DNA from 2 places in the Bradyrhizobium sp. USDA 4503 genome. Region 1 is predicted to be linked to the other one. Evidence: predicted binding sites of a transcription regulator. Region 1 holds the regulator's gene; the other holds the start of a gene.
The links. Region 1 encodes HrcA, which represses chaperone genes, less so after heat shock. Its sites were predicted from a motif close to GTTAGCACTCNCNNNNNGNGAGTGCTAAC; they were not measured.
Positions count from the first base shown of each region.

Region 1 (10,207 bases):
GCGGACGCCTACAACGAGGTCGTGAGCGCCTTCAAGGCCAACCCGGCCGGTAGCGGAAACATCAAGCCGGAGAGCCTCGAGACGCCGGCCGGCCTCGCCTATTACACCGTGGAGAGCGCGCGTGACGGCACCACCAATGTGCGGCGCTATTCCATGATCCTGCCGGGACCGACCTTCTCCGGCTATGTCGCGGTCCAGGTGCCGGAGAACGCCAGCAAGATCTACACCGACGACGCCGTGCGGCAGATGTTCGCCACCGCCCAGATCCGCAACGAGGTGCCGGTCGACGAGCAGCTAAGCATGATGCCGTTCAAGGTCACCGAGCTCAGCAGCTTCAAGAATGTCCGCATGCTGGCGCCGGGCGCCGCGCTGCTGATGGCCGACGGCGACGACAAGGGCCTTGAGACCAAGCCCTTTATGCTGCTTGGCATCATCGGCTCGGCCCCGGCCACACCGGATGATCGCGGCCGCTTCGCCCAGCAGATCGCCACCACGATCCCCGGCGTGCGCGACGGGCGGATCACCATGTCCGAACCGATCCGGATCGACGGCCAGCCCGGCTTCGAGACGCGCATCGACGCCGTCAGCGGCAAGGACAATACCCCGGTGACCATCGTGCAGTGGCTGCGGTTCGGCGCGCAAACATCGATGCGCATCATCGGCAGCTCCCCGCGCACCGATTGGGAGAAGGCCTTCCCGCGCTTCCGCGCGGTGCGCGACGGCATCCAGCCGCGCGGCTGACGGGCCCGCCGAAAAATCGGACTTTCGCAGCTCCACGAACGGAACTAGCCTCCTCGTGCAATTATCAAAGCGAGGAGGGGCGCGATGCCGGATCGACGACAGGTTGTTGCAGGCCTCGGTACGCTGGCGCTTGCCGCGCTGGTTCCAAAACATCTCTGGGCGGCTGCGATCAAGCCCGACGACGGCTCCGCGCTGCTCGTGATCGACGTCCAGAACTGCTTCCTGCCCGGCGGCAGCCTTGCCGTGAAGGACGGCGAGCAGGTGGTGCCGGTGATCAACCGGATCGCCAAGAGCTTTGCCAATGTGGTGATGACGCAGGACTGGCACACGCCCGGACACATCTCCTTTGCCTCGACCCATTCCGGCAAGAAGCCGTTCGAGACCGTCGACCTTGCCTATGGCAAGCAGGTGCTGTGGCCCGACCACTGCGTGCAGGGCACCGACGGCGCATCGCTATCGAAGGAACTCGCGATCCCGCAGGCCGAGCTGATCATCCGCAAGGGTTTTCACAAGGACGTCGACAGCTACTCCGCCTTCACCGAGGCCGACGGCAAGACCACCACCGGGCTCGCCGCCTATCTCAAGGCGCGCAACGTCGAGCGGGTTTTCGTGGCCGGGCTCGCCACCGATTTCTGCGTGGCATGGACCGCGCTCGATGCGCGCAAGGCCGGCTTCGAGACCTATGTGGTGGAAGATGCCTGCCGCGGCATCGACACCCAGGGATCGCTCGCCAAGGCCTGGGACGACATGGCCAAGGCCGGCGTCAAGCGCATCCAGTCCTCGGATATCGCGTAAGACGCAGCCTCGCGAGATTCGCATGGCCGAGCCTGCGTCACCTCATGCATTCGATCTCGCGCAGCGCCTGCCGTCGCCGCGCATGGCTGGCCTGATCGTCCGGATCACCGGTTATCGCGAGACCGCAACGGGCCGGTTCGCGCAGCGGCAGACCGCGCCGCTGATCGTCCCGCTGATCATCAGTTTCGGCTCGCCGTTCCTGATCGCGCTGTCGCGCGAGCCCGGTGCGGCCGACCGTCAGCTCAGCTTCGCCGCCGGCCTGCATGCCGGGCCTGTCTACATCGAGTCCGACGGCCACGCTGCCTGCGTGCAGGTCGATTTCACCCCGCTCGGCGCCTACGGCTTCTTCGGCGGCGCCGTGACCGACCTGGTCGGGCGCATGGTCGATATCGACGATGTGCTCGGCCATGATGGCCGTCGTCTGCGCGAGCAACTCGGCGCCGTGACCTGCTGGCAGCGCCGCTTCGACCTGATCGAGGCGTTCGTGCTGCGCCGTGCCGGCCACATGCCGTCTCCCGAAGTCGCGTTCGCCTATCGAAAACTGGCGCGTTCGGCCGGCGCCATCAGCATCACGGCATTGGCCGACGAGATCGGCTGGAGCCGCAAGCATCTGGCCGGCCGGTTTCGGTCCGAACTCGGCCTCGCCCCCAAATCGCTGGCGCGCATGATGCGGTTTCACCGGGCGAGCCGGCTGGCACAAAGCCAAGCCGCGCTTGGCTGGGCGGGGATCGCGGCGGAAAGCGGCTATGCCGACCAGGCCCATCTCGCTCGCGAGTTCGTCGAATTCGCGGGCGAACCGCCAACCGCCTGGGCGCGCCGCCAGGCCTTGACCGACCGCCGGCTGGTTCACGCCGGCGATGGGCTGGCGGACTGGTAACAAACCTTCAAGCCGACGCCGCGTTGCCCCGTGCAGGATGGCGCCGTCAGCCAAGGAGGTGAGCGACCATGACGCACGACATCGAACCGCCCCGCATCTACCCGACCCTGCGCTGCAAGGATGCCGAGGCGATGACCAATTGGCTCACGACGGTGCTTGGGTTCACCGAACACGTCGTCTACCGCGATGGCGGCGTGATCCATCACGCCGAGCTCGCCTATGGTTCCTCGATGCTGATGCTGGGTCAGAGCCCTGACGACGCCTATGGCAAGCTGGTCGGCGACCTCGACCACCGCCGCACCGACTCGATCTATATCGCCGTCGACGATCCCGACGCGCTGCACGCGAAGGTCAAGGCTGCCGGAGCGAAGATCGAGATGGAACTGCGAAACACGGATTATGGCAGCCGCGACTTCGCCTGCCGCGATCCGGAAGGAAATCTCTGGAGCTTCGGCACCTATTGGCCGAAGGCACACGAGAAGCCGCGACCGTGAGCCCGCGCAATCCGCGAGCTCACAGACGGGTGTCCGGGATCGGACGGATCAGGCGCTGATGTCAGCGGTCGGGGCGGCCTTGGCGCCGCCCTTGGAGACGCCGACCAGCGCCGGACGCAGGATGCGCTCGCCGATCATGTAACCGGCCTGCACGACCTGCACCACGGTGCCCGACGGCACCGACGGATCAGGCACCTCGAACATCGCCTGCTGGAAGTTCGGATCGAACTTCTCGCCGATCGGGTCGAACTTCTTGACGCCGTTCTTCTCCAGCGCGTTGAGCAGCGAACGTTCGGTCAGCTCGACGCCTTCGATCAGCGCCTTCAGGCCGGGATCGGCGGCTTCCTTGGTCTCGGCCGGCACCGCATCGAGCGCGCGCTGCAGGTTGTCGGCGATATCGAGCACGTCGCGGGCAAAGCCGGTGATGCCGTAGGTCTTGGCGTCGGCGACCTCGCGGCGGGTGCGCTGGCGGAGATTCTCCATCTCGGCCAGGGTGCGCAGCGTCCGGTCGCGCGCCTCGGCGAGTTCCTTGGTCAGCGCCTCCGCCGATCCGGCTTCGGGCTCGTCAGGCATGATGTAGGGCTTCGAGACCACGGGCTCACCCGTCGGCGCCGAATTCTCGGTGTTGTCATTGGCCCGGTTCGGATCGGTCATGGCTTGCCTTCTCGAAAACTCGCGTCGGTTCAAATCTTGGGGATTGCTTGCCGGGATATCGTGCTTTGGGCGGCGAAAATCAAGCGCAACATACCGGTCTCGGGAACTGGGATCTCCGGCTTGGGTGAAGAAAACCCGTCAAATGAAAGCGAAATCGCCCCCCGGTCAGCCGCCCAGCATCTTGCTGACGATGCGCGCGGCATAATCGACGGTCGGGATCACCCGCGCATAGTTCAGCCGCGTCGGTCCGATCACGCCGAGGACGCCCACGATCCGCCCCTGGGCGTCGCCGTAGGGCGCGATGATGGTCGAGGAACCCGACAGCGAGAACAGCTTGTTCTCCGAGCCGATGAAGATCCGCACCCCCTCGCCGCGTTCGGCGCGGCCGAGCAGATCGATCACGCCGCGCTTGGTTTCGAGATCGTCGAACAGCGACTTGATGCGCTCGAGATCGTCGAGCGCATGCAGGTCCTCCAGCAGATTGGCGTGACCACGCACGATCAGCTGGCGGTCCTCATTCTCGCCGCCGGACCAGCTCGCAATGCCCGCCGCGACCACCTTCTGCGTGAGCTGATCGAGCTCGGCGCGGTTTTGCGTCAGTGCCGTCTCGAGCTCGAGCCGCGCTTCGGCCAGCGTCCGGCCGCGGATCCGCGCATTGAGGAAATTGGTCGCCTCGGTCAGGGCTGAGGATGGAACACCCGGCGGCAGTGCCAGCACGCGGTTTTCGACCTGGCCGTCTTCGCCGACCAGCACGACCAGCGCCTTCTCCGGCTCCAGCCGCACGAACTCGATATGCTTCAGCCGCGCATTCGACTTTTGCGTCAGCACCACCGCCGCGGCGCGGGTCAGGCCCGACAGCCGCGTCAAGGCCTCGCCGAGCGCGGCCTCAACGGATTGCGCGCGGCCGACGGCAGCAAGCTGGGTCTGGATCGATTGACGCTCGGCCTCGGTAAGGTCGCCGACCTGCATCAGCGCATCGACGAAGAAGCGCAGCCCGAGTTCGGTCGGCAACCGGCCGGCGGAGGTGTGCGGCGCATAGATCAGGCCGAGTTGCTCGAGATCCGACATCACATTGCGGACCGAGGCCGGCGACAGCGGTAATGCGATCAGGCGCGAAATGTTGCGCGAACCGACCGGCTCGCCGGTCGCGAGATAGCTTTCGACGATTTGACGAAAAATATCGCGCGAACGCTCGTTGAGCTGGGCGAGCCCGGCATGCGGCGCGATCAGGCCAATCGGATCGTGGTGAGTCACACTCCAGTCCCTCACAATTACTGCATAATTTGTCGATCCGGGAGGCCGATGACAAGCATGCATTCGGCCCCCTCGTACCGGACCATACCGGGGCCGAAAACCCTCGCCAAAACCCTTGCCGCTGCCCCTTCCCGCTCCTACAAGCACCGCCAGCCAATTTTCTCGGATTTCTGGAGGATTTCATGCGGCCAAGCCGCCGTGCACCCGACGAACTGCGTCCCGTGTCGCTGGAACGCGGCGTCGTCAAATATGCCGAGGGTTCCTGCATGGTGAAGTTCGGCGACACCCATGTGCTGGTGACCGCCACGCTGGAAGAGCGATTGCCGCCGTGGCTGAAGGGCCAGGGCCGCGGCTGGGTCACCGCCGAATACGGCATGCTGCCGCGTGCTACCCTGGAACGCACCCGCCGCGAGGCCTCGGCCGGCAAGCAGGGCGGCCGGACGGTCGAGATTCAGCGGCTGATCGGCCGCTCGCTGCGCGCGGCCGTCGATCTCGAGGCGCTCGGCGAACGCCAGATCACGGTCGATTGCGACGTCATCCAGGCCGACGGCGGCACCCGCACCGCCTCGATCACCGGTGCCTGGGTGGCGCTGGCCGACTGCATCAACTGGATGAAGACCCGCAACATGCTGAAGACCAACGTGTTGCGCGACAATGTGGCGGCGATCTCCTGCGGCATCTACCAGGGCACGCCGGTGCTCGATCTCGACTATGCCGAGGATTCCGAAGCCGACACCGACGCCAATTTCGTCATGACCGGCGACGGCCGGATCATCGAGGTGCAGGGCACCGCCGAGAAGACGCCGTTCTCGGAAGGCGAATTCCTGGCGCTGATGGCGCTGGCGCGCAAAGGTGTCGCGCGTCTGGTCGACTTGCAAAAGATCGCGGTGGCGTAGTCAGATTGGTCATGCACCGCCGAATCACCGGAAGGCTCGTCATCGCCACCCATAATCCCGGCAAGCTTGCCGAGATGCGGGAACTGCTGGCGCCGCACGGCGTGGAGGTGGTGTCGGCCGGCGAGCTCGACCTCGCCGAGCCCGAGGAGACCGGCAACAATTTTCGCGCCAACGCGGCGATCAAGGCGATCGCGGCAGCGAAGGCGACCGGACTGCCCGCCTTCGCCGACGATTCCGGCCTCGTGGTCGATGCGCTCGACGGAGCGCCCGGGATCTACTCGGCGCGCTGGGCCGGCGAGGGCAAGGACTTCATGGCGGCGATGACGCGGATCGAGCGGCTGCTGCAGGAACGCGGCGCCACCGCACCGGACCGGCGCAAGGCGCACTTCGTGTCGGCGTTGTGCGTGGCCTGGCCCGACGATCATCTCGAGCAGGTCGAGGCCCGCGTCGATGGAACCCTGGTCTGGCCGCCGCGTGGCACCGCCGGCTTTGGCTACGATCCGGCCTTCCTGCCCGACGGCTACACGCGGACCTTCGGCGAGATGACCAGCATCGAGAAGCACGGCCTGCCGCCGCTCGGGCTCGGCCTGTCGCATCGCGCCCGCGCCTTCGTGAAGCTCGCGGAGATCTGCCTTGAGCCACGCTGACCGAGAAGTCTTCGGCGTCTACGTGCACTGGCCGTTCTGCCTGTCGAAATGCCCGTATTGTGATTTCAACAGCCATGTGCGGCATGCGCCGGTCGACGAGGAGCGTTTCGTGCGCGCGTTCGCCCGCGAGATCGAGACGACGGCCGCGCGCGTGCCGGGGCGGCAGGTGTCCTCGATCTTCCTCGGCGGCGGCACGCCATCGTTGATGCAGCCGAAGACCGTCGGTGCCGTGCTCGATGCGATCGGCAAGCACTGGCAGGTGGCGCGCGATGTCGAGGTCACGCTCGAGGCCAATCCGACCAGCGTCGAGGCGACGCGCTTTCGCGGCTATCGCGCAGCCGGCGTCAACCGCGTCTCGCTCGGCGTGCAGGCGCTCGATGACGTCTCGCTGAAGGCGCTTGGCCGCCTGCACACCGCGCGCGAGGCGCTCGACGCGGTCGCGATCGCGCGCTCTGCGTTCGACCGTTACTCGTTCGATCTGATCTATGCCCGCCCCGACCAGACGCCGCGGATGTGGGCCGATGAACTGAAGCAGGCGATCTCGGAAGCGGCCGAGCATCTGTCGCTCTACCAGCTCACGATCGAGGAAGGCACGCCGTTCTTCGGGCTGCATGCCGCCGGCAAATTGCAGACGCCGGACGAAGCGACCGCGCGCGCGCTCTACGACGTGACGCAGGAGGTCTGCGCCCGCGAGGGATTGCCGGCCTATGAGATCTCCAATCACGCCCGCGCCGGCGCGGAGTGCAAGCATAACCTCGTCTACTGGCGCGGCGAGGAATATGCCGGCATCGGCCCGGGCGCACATGGAAGGCTCGACATCGATGGCGTCAGGCACGCGACCGCAACCGAGCGGCGCCCCGAGGCGTGGCTGTTGAACGTCGAGGAGCGCGGTCACGGCGTCGTCAGCGATGACAGCCTCAACAGCGAAGAACGCGCCGACGAGTTTCTGCTGATGGGATTGCGGCTCGCCGAGGGCATCGATCCCAAGCGCTATGCGAAGCTCTCCGGCCGCCAGCTCGACCCGCACCGGATCGCGATGCTGCGCGAGGAAGGCGCGATCGCCGTCGACGCCGACGGACGACTGCGGGTGACGACGTCGGGATTCCCGGTGCTCGACGCGGTCGTTGCGGATCTCGCCGCCTAGAACCTATCCCGTTCCGATTGAATCGGAACGAGGCTCTAGATTCTTGTTTTGACGCGTTTTCTTCACGCGAACCGGTATCCACGTCGCTCGAAACCGCTCTAGGTGCACGCTGCCAAAATATCGAAAACAACCCCATGCAAAGGAGCTGGCGGGTGCCGGCGCTCGACAAGGCAGCTTGACCGCCCGACGAAAATCAAGCGCCAAAGCTCTTCGGCGAGCCTGCCACCGGCGTGCTGCCGCCTGAGGCCACCTTCATGACCGCAAGGCCGCGCTCATTGGTGCCATCGGAGCGGAAGCGGAACAGACCGTCGATGCCGGCAAAGCCGGACGGATTGGTCAGAGTCTCCGGCGCAAAGCGCTGCGCCCCTTGCGTGCGCGCGAGCGCCGCCATTAGCGCCACGGCATCATAGGCAAGCGTCGCGGTGCGCACGGGCTCGCCGCCATATTTGCCGCGGTAGCGGCCGGCGAAGCTGCGGAAGCCGGACGGATCGGGCGCGGCGTAGAGGCCACCCTGCAAGACGGGGCTCGCGAACACCCGCGGATTGTCCCACAGCCCGGTGCCGAGCAGCTGGATGTTGCGCAGATTGGCGCCGGCTGCGGTCAAGGCATCGGCGGTCGCGACCACCGAATCACCATCGTCGGCGATCAGCAGCGCATCGGCCTGGCCGAGCGCCTGCGCCACGGTTCGCGCCGGCGTCGCGCGATCGGCGCCATATTTCTCGAATGCGACGACGCGGCCGTTCTTGCGGCCGACCGCCTGCTTGAACGCGGCCTCAACCACGTTGCCATAGGCGTTGTCCGGCACCATCGCGGCGAACGAGCGCTTTCCGATCCCCGCCGAGTAGTCGACGATGCGGTTGATGTCGGACTCCGGCAGGAAGCTCAGCAGATAGACGCCGCGCCCGGCCACGCTCGAATCGGTGGAGAACGCGATCACCGAGGTTCCGCGCGGCCGCGTCAGTTGCGCGACGGCCGGCACCGAGCCTGCGAACAGCGGTCCCAGAATGATCTCGGCGCCTTCGGACAGTGCCTGCTGGGCACCCTGCGATGCGCCCTGCGGGCTGCCGCCATCGTCCTTGATCAGGAGCTGGATGTTCGGGTTCTGAAATTCCGCCAGCGCCATTTCGGCCGCGTTCCGCATCGACTGGGCGGCAAGCCCGGCATTGCCGGACGCCGACAGCGGCAGGATCAGGCCGATCTTGACCTGCCCGGTGCCGACCGCCTGCGGCGGCTGCTGCGGGCCGGCAGGACCGCCTTCCTGGTTGCCGCCGAACGGGCTGGAAAACTGGCTCAAGCTTTGCTGCACGCCGGAACAGGCCGTCAGCAGCGGCGCGCCCACGATGAGGCCGAGCGCGGTCCGCCGGGTGGTGCCCGACGGCGGGGACTTGCGGTGATGCGGGCCTTCCATCGTCTCTCTTCTCTTGGCCGACCGTGATCAGCCAGGACTCCATCCAGCTCTGATGAGGCGGGTGGATTCAGGCATATTCTCGGCGAATAGTTAACTAAAACAAAAGGATTATGGCCCCGCGGCGCCCTTGCCGCGGCCTCCATTTCCCCCGTCAGCCAGCGTTCCGTCACCGCCGTTTGCGGATGTGGCGCAAGCGCCGCCATCCCTCTAGATTGGCATTATGCGCGCAAAAGCCAGTTCCCTCCACAGTTCGGATGCCACGACAGGCGCTGCGGCCAGAACATTTTCGATCGGCGGCCAGCAATTGGCCGCGCCAAGGGCAGCACCCGGGCTCCATCTGGTCGCGACCCCGATCGGAAATCTCGCCGACATCACCCTGCGCGCGCTGGAAAACGCTGGCCGGTGTCGACGTCATCGCCTGCGAGGACACGAGAATTACCCGGCGGCTGACCGAGCGTTATGCGATCGCCGCGGAGCTTGCGCTCTACCACGAGCACAACGCGGCCCAGGCCCGTCCAAAAATCCTGGAGCGGCTGGCGCAGGGCGCCGCGATCGCGCTGGTTTCCGACGCCGGCACGCCACTGATCTCCGATCCCGGCTTCAAGCTGGTGCGCGACGTCTGCGCCGCCGGGCATGCCGTCATCGCGGTGCCGGGGCCATCATCGGTGCTGACGGCGCTGTCGGTCGCGGCATTGCCGACCGACCGGTTTTTCTTCGAGGGATTTTTGCCCGCCAAGGAGCACGCGCGCCGCGCCCGGCTCAACGAGCTGGCGAGGGTCGATTCGACGCTCGTGATGTTCGAATCGGGCAATCGCGTACAGGACACGCTGCGCGATCTCGCCGCGATCATGGCCGGCCGCGATGCCGCGATCTGCCGCGAGCTGACCAAGCTGCACGAGGAAATCACGCGCGCGCCGGTCGCCGCGCTGGCGGCAAGCGCGGACGCGCTGGAAACGCGCGGCGAGTTCGTGCTGGTCATCGGACCTCCGGCCGATGATGCCGGGGTGATGGACCAGGATGCGCTCGACGATCTGCTGCGGGCGCAGCTCGGCCGCGGCAGCGTCAAGGATGCGGTCGCCCATGCGGTCGAACTGTCGGGCCGGCCGCGCCGCGAGGTCTATGCCCGTGCCCTCGAGCTTGCGAAGACCATCGGGGACGGCAATGGCGAAGACTGACAGCGCCTCGCCCGAGCGCGTCGCGGCGTTCCGGACCGGCATCTCGGCGGAGAGCCGCGCCGCAGCGCTTCTGATCGCCAAGGGCTATCGCATCCTGGCACGACGCTTCCGCACCCCCTTTG
Region 1 is NZ_JBSRXS010000001.1:5,798,077-5,808,283, reverse strand. It holds gene ACVMIH_RS27725 (hypothetical protein) at 1-741, shown strand, start outside; gene pncA (bifunctional nicotinamidase/pyrazinamidase) at 826-1,536, shown strand; gene ACVMIH_RS27715 (helix-turn-helix domain-containing protein) at 1,559-2,413, shown strand; gene ACVMIH_RS27710 (VOC family protein) at 2,482-2,907, shown strand; gene grpE (nucleotide exchange factor GrpE) at 2,956-3,561, opposite strand; gene hrcA (heat-inducible transcriptional repressor HrcA) at 3,727-4,815, opposite strand; gene rph (ribonuclease PH) at 4,998-5,711, shown strand; gene rdgB (RdgB/HAM1 family non-canonical purine NTP pyrophosphatase) at 5,723-6,358, shown strand; gene hemW (radical SAM family heme chaperone HemW) at 6,345-7,502, shown strand; gene ACVMIH_RS27680 (penicillin-binding protein activator) at 7,696-8,910, opposite strand; partial or broken gene rsmI (16S rRNA (cytidine(1402)-2'-O)-methyltransferase) at 9,131-10,085, shown strand; gene ACVMIH_RS27670 (YraN family protein) at 10,072-10,207, shown strand, end outside.

Region 2 (10,207 bases), 1.3 Mb from region 1:
AACCCCGATGGAGATCGGCAATGGCCAAGAGCTACGGCACCGTCAGTGCGGAACAGAAGCTTAAGATGAGCGGCCTCGCATTCGTGCAGGGTCTCGCCAGCGGCGCATTGCCGCTCAACACCATCGCGCGGACACTCGGTTATGACGTCGCCGAAGCCGAGCGCGGCCGCGTCGTCGTCACGCTGGTACCGACCGACGCGCATCTCAATCCGGCGGGCACCGTGCATGGCGGCCTCACCGCGACGCTGCTCGACAGCTGCATGGGGCTTGCGGTGCAGTCGACGCTCGATGCCGGCACCAGCCAGACCACGCTCGAGTTCAAGATCTCGCTGGTGCGTCCGATCACGCCCGACACCGGTCCGATCAGGGCGGAAGGCAATGTGCTCAATTGCGGCCGTCGCATCGGCACCGCCGAAGGCAAGGTCACCGACGAGCAGGGAAGATTGCTCGCGCACGGCACGACGACGTGCCTGATCTTCCCGTCTTGACGCAAATTGCGGCCGCGAGACCGCGCCGGCGCTGCATCGGGAGATACGATGCCGGCGCAGCAATATTGGAATGCCTCCAGCAAGCCTGCGGCTTAGAGACCTTCAAGTTCACCGTGCCGATCGATTGCGTTACCCGAACGCGCATCAAGCGCGTTCGGGTAGTCATGATGCGATCGTCGATGGAGCCATGCACTCTGGCCGTGCTCAGCGCGGCCCTTCCGGATATCCCGGCATGTTGCTCCAGCCGGCGGGCAGCTCGCCGCCCGGCCGCGACGCGGCTCCGTCGCTTTCGGGCAAACGAATGAGGCCGAGCTGCAGCATGGCGGTGATCGCATCTTCCTGTCCGAACTCTTCGGCGATCCGTCCGTCCTGCACGCGCAGCACGGTGGTGCCGGCGAACGTCATCTTGCGGCCGGAGGCCGCGGGCAACGAGCCGAGGCGGAAGTCGCTGAACGCAGGTCCCGTGTGCGTACCGCCGCCTTCCCAGCGGCCGACGACGAGATCACCTTCCGCGACGAGATCGCCGACGCCCCAGAAATTGAGATCCGGAAAGGCTTCGCGAAATTCGGTCATGAACTGCGTGACCGCGGCGCGGCCCTTCTTCGGTTCGTGCATCGGGTAGTGCACGACAATGTCTGCTGTGGCGAGCTCGTTGATGATGCGCGGATTCCAGGGGTTGCCCCAGAACTCCTTGAACCACCGGCCGACGACGTTCTTGTTTTCCTCTGACATCTCTTCGTCTCCATTTGCGCGTTGCCAGTATCGCGACCGGCGCTCTCTCGATGCGCGCAGTGAACATTTGGAGGCGTGTCTCGCACCACCCGATTTCAGATCGGGCGAGCGATCGAGTTTCAGACGAGATTCCGCTGTGTCGATATGGCGCTTAGCACGGCTTCTCGAGCGTCGTCGCGGAATCGGGAAGCGGGTGGCTCGCGAAAGACGAATGCGAGAATCTGATTGCGATCACGCAGGAGAACATCATGCGCAACTTCGATGCGATCGCCGCGCTGCGCGGCGACGGACTTCGTAACGAGCTGCGGGCGCTGCTCGATCGCGCTGCGATCGAGCCTCGTTCCGAATTGTTCGCCAGAAGCGACGGGATGCTTCAGTCCGGTCCGGACGCCACCCCGAAGGCGGTGCGCGACAACGTCGTGCCGCTGAAGACGAAGGCGGCTTAACTCAGGACAGCGGCGGCCTTACCGCCACACCGACTTGTCGGCGTCCCAGCGCTGGCCCTTGAACTCCTTGAGCAGCGCGTCGATCGCGCCGTTGTCGTCCCTGGTCTCGCTGCCTTCCTCGTCGCTGCTGGAATCGTCGGACAGATTGAGCTTGGCGCCGGCGCTGTCGTCCGATGTCGAAACGGTGGGGCTCGAGACCCACAGCATCAGCCGGTCAGAGCTGCCGGGCTTGTCGGGCGAGACCAGGGCAGTGATCTCGTAATTCTGGGTGAGGCCGAGTGCCGGGTAAATCGCGCTGGGCCGCTTCAGCACCAGCTTGAGCTTGCCGGTGTTCGCGTTCCACGTCGCCGAGGCGGGCTTTGCGGCAAGCGTCTTCGCCAGCACGCCCGCGATCGCGGTTGCCAGCTTGTCATGGTTGAGTTTGTCGCCCTCGCGCCAATCGGCGGCAGCAAAGCGGATGGTGCGGTCCATCTCGACCACCCCGCTGGTCCAGCCGGCCGCGGTCACGCCGGGCGCGGATTTCGCCTTGGCGAGCAGCGCGCCGGCGTGCTCGGGATCGACGGTGAGGTTGATGGTCTGCTCGCCGGAGCGCATCGCATCGCAGGTCACCGCAAGGCTGGAGGTGCCGATCTCGACGGCCTCGCCTTTCAGGCTCTTGAGGAAATCCGCCGCCGCATCGAGCTTCACCCGCACACCGATCGATTCCGGCGAAACGTCAGTGAAATCCTTCGGCTGCGGCGTGATGCCGTCCTCGGTGGCCTGGTTGTCCTGGAATTCCTTCTCGCTGAGATCGGAATTGTCCGTCGAGGCGACCTCGGTCACGGTCTGGCCGATCGTGATCTGGCCGCGGAACTCAAAACCGTCGCCGGTTTGCTTGCGGTTCAGTTTGACGGTGACCGGCTGCTTGTCGGCGACGCTCTGGGCGGTGCCGGAAAGCGTCTGGCCGCTGACGGTCAGGTTGGCGACGAAGCGGTCCTTGCGGTCGGAGCTCTTGTCGGCGGGATAGCAGACGTCGAGCACGGCCGCGGTCACGGTCTTGCCCTGGCGGGTTTCCTTCAGCACGACGTCGGCATTGCCGTCCATCAGGCCGTCGATCGAGGTGAAATAGCGCGTCTCGGGGCCATTGGCGGGAGCCGCCTTCGATTGCAGCTTCATCTGGGCGAGGGCAGGCGCCGAGGTGACGGCAAGACCGAGCAGCAGGAGCGGGAGCGCGCGCATACGATAAGTCCTCGAAGGGCAGAATCGGTTCCGTCGTAACTAGCAAACCTCCATGTCATTGGCCAAAAAAGAAGGCCGCCTAACGGCGGCCGCGCGCCGCGATCGCGGTCATGTGCGTTCGTCAGGTTCCTCGCCGCCCTCCAGTCGGCCGCGCAGCACCGTCACGACCCGGCTCACGGTTTCGAGGTCCTTCATCGACAGCCCGTCGGCGAGGCCGTTCACCCAAGGCAGCTGCAGGCGCATGGCCGCGTCGAAGCTTTGCCGCCCCTTGGCGGTCAGCACGACGAGCTGGGCGCGGCGGTGATGCGGGTTGGTTTCGAAGGCGACGAGCCCGTCCCGTTCGAGGTCGTTGACGATCCGCTGCACGTTCTGTCGGGCAGCGCCGAGGTCGCGCGCCAGCCATGCGACCGGTTGCGGGCGCTCTGTGGCGACGATGGCGCCGAGGATCTGCCAGCGCGCGCTGGTCAGCCCGAGCCCGGCCACCAGCCGGTCGCCTGATGTGAACAGCAGGCTGTTGAGCCTGAACAGGTCGGGAATCAGGGTGCTCAGGGCTTCGCCCGCCGGCGTTCGTTTTGCATTCGGCATTTGTCATCATATAAACGTATTGACACCATGATGTCAATTTCTGTATGTATCCGTCAGTCCGGAATGACATCATAACACCATATCGAACGGAGCCAACCATGCCGCAGATGCGCCCCCTGGACCCCGCTTTCCCGATCGACCGCCAGCTCGCGGTCGATGCCAGCAACGTCGTGCTCGTCAACCTCTTCACGCTCGATGCGGCCGACGAGGACACGTTTCTCAAGGCCTGGCAGGACGACGCCGCCATCATGAAGCGGCAGCCGGGCTTCATCTCGACCCAGCTGCACCGCGCGCTCGGCGAGAGCCCGGCCTATCTGAACTACGCGGTCTGGGAATCGACCGCCGCCTTCCGCGCCGCCTTCATGAACCCCGAGTTCAGGGCCAAGCTCTCGGCCTATCCGGCCTCGGCGGTAGCCTCGCCGCACCTGTTCCAGAAGGTGGCGGTGCCGGACATCTGCGTGGCGTAACGGACTGTCAGGCCGTCGCGTCAAGGATCGCTCAGCTGTGCACGAGGATGCCAACCCCAAGCGTGGAAGCAGCGGCCAGAAACGAGATGTCCAGAAATCGCAACGGCGCTTTTGGACGATGACCGGCAGAACCCGAAATGACGTAATAGACGCCATAACCCGCGCCGAGGACGACAAACGTCAGCGTTTGCCTGAGCCAGAACGTCAAGACGACCGCAAGATCATCGATGCTGTCCAGGGCATAGGCGCCGACCGCGAGCAACGTGCCGATCGCGTAGAACAGCACGAGCGTTGACGTCAGTGATTTGGCGTCGCGGGACATCAGATGATCCTTGCATCCCGATCGTAATCAAACTGCAAAAAAGAAGGCCGCCCGGAGGCGGCCTTCGATCTCGATAGGGATGGGGGAGGCTTAGAAGCCGCCCATGCCGCCCATTCCACCCATGCCGCCGCCGCCCGGCATTGCCGGCGCCGCGTCCTTTGGCAGTTCGGCGACCATGGCTTCGGTGGTCACGAGCAGACCGGCCACGGAGGAGGCGTCCTGCAAGGCGGTGCGCACCACCTTGGCGGGGTCGATGATGCCCTTGTCGACCATGTCGACATAGTCCTCGGTCTGGGCGTCGAAGCCGAAGGTCTCCGACTTGTTCTCGAGGATCTTGCCGACCACGATCGAGCCCTCGACACCGGCGTTCTCCGAGATCTGGCGGACCGGAGCTTCGAGCGCCTTGAGCACGATGTTGATGCCGGCCTGGACGTCGGCATTCGGGTTGGTGAGCCGGCCGACCGCCTTCTTGGCGCGCAGCAGCGCGACGCCGCCGCCCGGCACGATGCCTTCCTGCACCGCGGCGCGGGTCGCGTTCAGCGCGTCCTCGACACGGTCCTTCTTCTCCTTGACCTCGACCTCGGTCGCACCGCCGACCTTGATGACGGCAACGCCGCCGGCGAGCTTGGCGAGGCGCTCCTGCAGCTTCTCACGGTCGTAGTCCGAGGTGGTCTCCTCGATCTGCGCCTTGATCTGGCCAACGCGGGCGTCGATGTCCTTCTTCTTGCCGGCGCCCTTGACGATCGTGGTGTTCTCCTTGTCGATCACGATCTTGCCGGCGCGGCCGAGCATGTTGATCGTGACGCTCTCGAGCTTCATGCCGAGGTCGTCGGAGATCAGCTGACCGCCGGTCAGGATCGCGATGTCCTCCAGCATCGCCTTGCGGCGATCGCCGAAGCCCGGCGCCTTGACGGCGGCGACCTTGAGCCCGCCGCGCAGGCGGTTGACGACCAGGGTCGCCAGCGCCTCGCCCTCGACGTCCTCGGCGAGGATCAAGAGCGGACGGCCCGACTGCACCACGGCTTCCAGCACCGGCAGCATGGACTGCAGGCCGGACAGCTTCTTCTCGTGCAGCAGGATGTAGGCATCCTCGAGCTCGGCGGTCATCTTCTCGGCGTTGGTGATGAAGTAGGGGCTGAGGTAGCCGCGGTCGAACTTCATCCCCTCGACGATATCGACCTCGGTCTCGAGCGACTTGTTCTCCTCGACGGTGATCACGCCCTCGTTGCCGACCTTCTGCATCGCCTGCGCGATCATCTTGCCGATCGCGGCATCGCCATTGGCCGAGATGGTGCCGACCTGGGCGACTTCGGACGAGGAGGCGACCGGCTTGGCGCGCTTCTCGATGTCCTTGATCACGGCCGCGACCGCGGTGTCGATACCGCGCTTGAGGTCCATCGGGTTCATGCCGGCGGCGACCGACTTGGCGCCCTCGCGGACGATGGCCTGCGCCAGCACGGTCGCGGTGGTGGTGCCGTCACCGGCGGTATCGTTGGTCTTGGAAGCGACCTCGCGCAGCATCTGCGCGCCCATGTTCTCGAACTTGTCGTCGAGCTCGATCTCCTTGGCGACGGTGACGCCGTCCTTGGTGATGCGGGGAGCGCCGAAGCTCTTCTCGATGACGACGTTGCGGCCCTTGGGGCCGAGCGTCACCTTCACGGCGTTGGCGAGCACGTCGACACCGCGCAGCATGCGGTCGCGGGCCTCTCCGGCGAATTTTACGTCCTTGGCAGCCATTGGTTTGAACTCCTGTCAGTTTTGAGAGACGCGCTTGCCGTTTCCGCGCTCGTCATCGCCGGGCTTGACCCGGCGATCCATCGCCTTGGTAAGAACTCTTGGGAAGCGTGATGGATGCCCGGATCAAGTCCGGGCATGACGATGCGAGTGGTGCGGTCGCGCGGTTGAATGGCGATCAGGCCAGCACGCCCATGATGTCGGACTCCTTCATGATCAGGAGCTCCTGGTTGTCGAGCTTGACCTCGGTGCCCGACCATTTGCCGAACAGCACGCGGTCGCCGACCTTGAGGTCGATCGGGATCAGCTTGCCGGCCTCGTCGCGGCCACCCGGGCCGACGGCGACGATCTCGCCCTGGGACGGCTTCTCCTTCGCCGAGTCCGGAATGATGATGCCGCCCTTGGATTTCTCCTCGGCATCGATACGCTTGACCACGACGCGGTCGTGCAGGGGGCGGAAGGTGGATTTAGCCATGACGTTCCCTCTTGGAGGCTCGGTTTCAGGTCCGGTTCATCGGGACCGGTGTTGGATGCCGGCCCGGTCGGCGCTGGGCAGGACGCCCGACGCTCTTAGCAATCGTGGTGCGAGAGTGCTAATTGTGGGCCGGGAAATATGGCTTGGCGCAGTTTCTGTCAAGCAAACGGGTTAAGGCCTTGGTGAGGCCAATATAGGATGGTGGACCAGAAACCAAATCGTAGCGATGACGTAATTTTGTCAGACGTCATTGCTCCGTCTTAAGTTTTACGCTTGGCTGCAGGACGGGTGCGGCCGGGACATAGTCGGGGGATGCATATGATCAGGTCATTCAACGCGCGATTGGTCGCACGGTTCGCGGCTGTTTCGGCGCTGACGACACTCTTGGGGGCGTGCGGCAGCATGAGCCTGCCGTCGTTGTCGTCGAACCCTGAGCCGGCGCCAGCCGAGCCGGGGGTCGCCCCCGAAATGCCCGCAAGCATCCGCGCCGATGAGATCGTCGGCCGCTGGGGTCTCGCCTCGTTCCAGAATCCCGCCGATCGCGCCCGCACCGAGGCCGCCGCGCGCGGCCAGTGCAAGCAGCCTTACGTGATCGGCGCCGGCCAGAACGGCGGCGTCATCATGCATCTGGCCGACCAGGCCACCCCGCAGGAACTGCGGCTGAAGGGTTCCCCGAGTGGCAAGAACTATATCGGCCCGCCTGGACCGACGCCCGGCGAGCAGGACCGCGAGATCGTCTCGTTCGACGGCCGCGTCATGATCACCCGCTTCGTCGACAAGGACGCCGGGGTCCGCTACGGCAACATGGTCTACGTCCGCTGCGCTCCGAGGGCGTAAAGGCCGGCGATCAGTTTTCCACCGATCTTTGCCGGTTCGCCTCTCCCCTTGTGGGAGAGGCCGGATTGCATCGCCAGATGAAATCCAGGCGAGGGGTCTCTCACCGCGAGTGAGCCCCTCTTCTGGCTAGCGGATAGAACCCCATATCCGGCGCGGATTGCATCCGCGCCACCTTCTCCCACAAGGGGAGAAGGGAAGGAGACCCGCAAACACGGCCTTATCGCCGCACGCCAACCCGATTGACGCCGCCATTCAAATTGCCGCCCGCATTGTGGCGGACCGCAGCGCGCGCCACCGGACGAGGCCTGAGCACAACGCCTGCCCGCGCCACGCAGCCTGCCGGATAACCGACATACGTGCAGTAAATCACGGCGTTGGCCGGTGCTGGACTGAGAGCGGCGCCTGCAAACCCCAACATCAGGCTCGCCGCTATTCCCGCAACCGTCACTGACTTGGTTGGAAAAATGTTCGTCCGACGCATGGTGATCCTCCTCATCGCACGTGAACTGAAGGTGATGGAGCCCGCTTCAGATGCGGCCCAAGGTATCGTCAGTGGCAAAAGGGGGAGGCGATGTTGACGTAGATCAACGCCGCGCGCGACCCGTCGCCGCGTGGGATTGATCTGCTTCATCGTGAAAGAGGGCGGCTCAGGGAGCCGCCCTCTTTCGCTGCCGTTGCGCCGGCTTCACTGACAGACGTACATGCGGCCGTCAGCCATCTTGGTCATCGTGCCGGGCTCGCAGCCGATACCATTGGCTGCCTTGTACTCCGTCCATCCGGCATATCCGTAGTACGGACTGATCCTCTGGTAGGCTCGTGCCGGATAGTAGGGCTGGCCGAAGTAGGGATCCGTCTGGGCGGCATACGAATTGGTCCAATCGTTTGTGCCCCAGCCGGAATAGGCCGGCGCGGTAGCGGCGGCCGCAGCGACCGCTGCCGTAGCGGCGACACCCGCGCCCACCCCGTACCCGTACGCGGCGCGCCGGGTCTGACGACGCGCGACGCCGGCGACGCTCACGGGCGTCAGCGGCCGGCCCACACGCGCCTGGGCACTTTCGACCGACGCCGAAAGACCGCCCCGCTCGGACCAGGTGATGGAGAACAGTGTCGCACAAGCGATAGTCGAAAGCGCAATTGCAGTATTTCGGACAATTCTTTGCGTCATGTTCAATCTCCAGTGTTGAGTACTCCAGTGGCTCCGCCCCAATCAGTGATCCGGTAGCAAGGCGCACGCCATCAGCGCGATTGAAAGAAGCCCGGCGCTCATCGTCGCACCTTCAAAGACGACCTCGCGCTGTGCTTACCGGCGGTTGGCTGTCCTCACCACAAGCTCAAACGCTCGCTTCCACCACGCGCCGCTTGTTGCACTTGCGGCGATTGCTATTGCGATACGAACTGCTTGCCAATTTTTAATAGGAGGCTCTGCACGTTGGTCACACGCAGCGAGCCGGCCGCGAATGTATGATCCGGCGCTGGACGAAAATGCGAATCCTCGCGCTGGGCGACCGGAATGATTCCGGAAGTCCCATGCAACCGGCACCCAATGTTGGCTCCCGGCATACGCATGACAATTTCCCTTACGCAGTAATATGCACCCGCGACAACAAACCTGCCAGCGGATTTGCAACCGTCGACGCTGGCACAAGATGCATGTTGTCGAGACGGAGGATCGGACTGATTCATCACTTGTCGCGATACTGTTGATCTATGTCAAAGGTCCTGAAGTTCTTGAATGGGACGCTGGTGTCGACCACGCGCACGTCAATGCGGTCTCGTCGGCCGGTAGCCGCCTGACGCTGTGCTGAGTCATGCTTCAGCGCAGATGCGTGCCCTTGGGCAAAGAAGCCTGGCGATGTGCACAATGGCGGATGGAGCGATCCATGCCAGTGGCGCGGTATTTCCTGTATATCGGCGGAGTGCTGCTCGCGCTGCTATTCCTTCTGGATGCCACCATCCCCAATTCTCCACTGGCAAAGCAGCCCGACTCGAGTCGTCCGACCATTCGCATCCGTTCGATGCAAAAGCTGCCTGACCTTGTCGTTTACGACACCAGTCTCCCGACTATCGTTCCTGAACAGGTCGCGGAAATTCCTGCTCCAGCCGCGGCCGAAACTGTCGGGCCTTCCCCGATCGTTCGCGAGCGGGAAGCGTTTGCCCAGATGCAGAAATCCGAAATCGAGCGGCCAAAATCGTCGGGCCGCAAGGCGAGGGAAGCCAAGCCGCCTCGGAAGTATGCCCATGCCAGGAGATACGCGCCGTCACCTTATGCGCATTTTGCGGAGCGACGTCCGCGATATGGGTGGTTCGGCAACTTCATCTGGTGATCAGGTAGCATATGCCTGCGGTGAGGGGACGCATGCCTGCGAGCCTTGACGCAAGTCAAGGCCGGGCCTTTCCATCGCTATGGAGTGGAGCTGTGGTGCCTCAAAGGATTAAATGGAGGAACACAATGATCCGCTTGTTTGCTGTCTTTATCTTCGCTTTGTGTGTTGGAGCACCTGCGCAAGCCATGACACCCGCGCCGCTCCCCCAGACGGAAACAATGGCAATACCGGTGGCCGTCGGCTGCGGTCCGGGCCGGACGCGTATCAATGGTGTATGCGTAGCAAGGACGACCGTCCGTCAAACTCGCCGAGCCGTTCGCAGATGCGTGCGCTGGCAGGGAGGGGTCTGCGCCTTGTATGAATGAACGACTCTACTGGCGTTCAGGTCGCGACTGGGCGCCAGTACTGTAGTGCATCCGGTCGAATGCCGCTTCTAAATCATCCATGACAATCAGCGGCGACAATCCGTCGGGCCTGCCGTGCCTTACTGAGCTTCGAGCCACAGGACGGTCAACAGCAGGATCGGCCAGAGCGCGCTCGCGGCCAGAGTGATGCGGAGCACCACGTCACCGCTCGATG
Region 2 is NZ_JBSRXS010000001.1:7,096,175-7,106,381, forward strand. It holds gene ACVMIH_RS33795 (bifunctional transcriptional activator/DNA repair enzyme AdaA) at 1-64, shown strand, start outside; gene ACVMIH_RS33800 (PaaI family thioesterase) at 21-488, shown strand; gene ACVMIH_RS33805 (ester cyclase) at 693-1,220, opposite strand; gene ACVMIH_RS33810 (hypothetical protein) at 1,469-1,666, shown strand; gene ACVMIH_RS33815 (hypothetical protein) at 1,685-2,884, opposite strand; gene ACVMIH_RS33820 (MarR family winged helix-turn-helix transcriptional regulator) at 2,993-3,469, opposite strand; gene ACVMIH_RS33825 (antibiotic biosynthesis monooxygenase family protein) at 3,568-3,936, shown strand; gene ACVMIH_RS33830 (hypothetical protein) at 3,968-4,258, opposite strand; gene groL (chaperonin GroEL) at 4,349-5,995, opposite strand; gene ACVMIH_RS33840 (co-chaperone GroES) at 6,171-6,467, opposite strand; gene ACVMIH_RS33845 (hypothetical protein) at 6,786-7,304, shown strand; gene ACVMIH_RS33850 (hypothetical protein) at 7,522-7,800, opposite strand; gene ACVMIH_RS33855 (hypothetical protein) at 7,990-8,469, opposite strand; gene ACVMIH_RS33860 (hypothetical protein) at 8,685-8,870, opposite strand; gene ACVMIH_RS33865 (hypothetical protein) at 9,185-9,628, shown strand.
Region 2: the regulator HrcA is predicted to act here: its motif matches at 6,562-6,590, upstream of ACVMIH_RS33840 (co-chaperone GroES).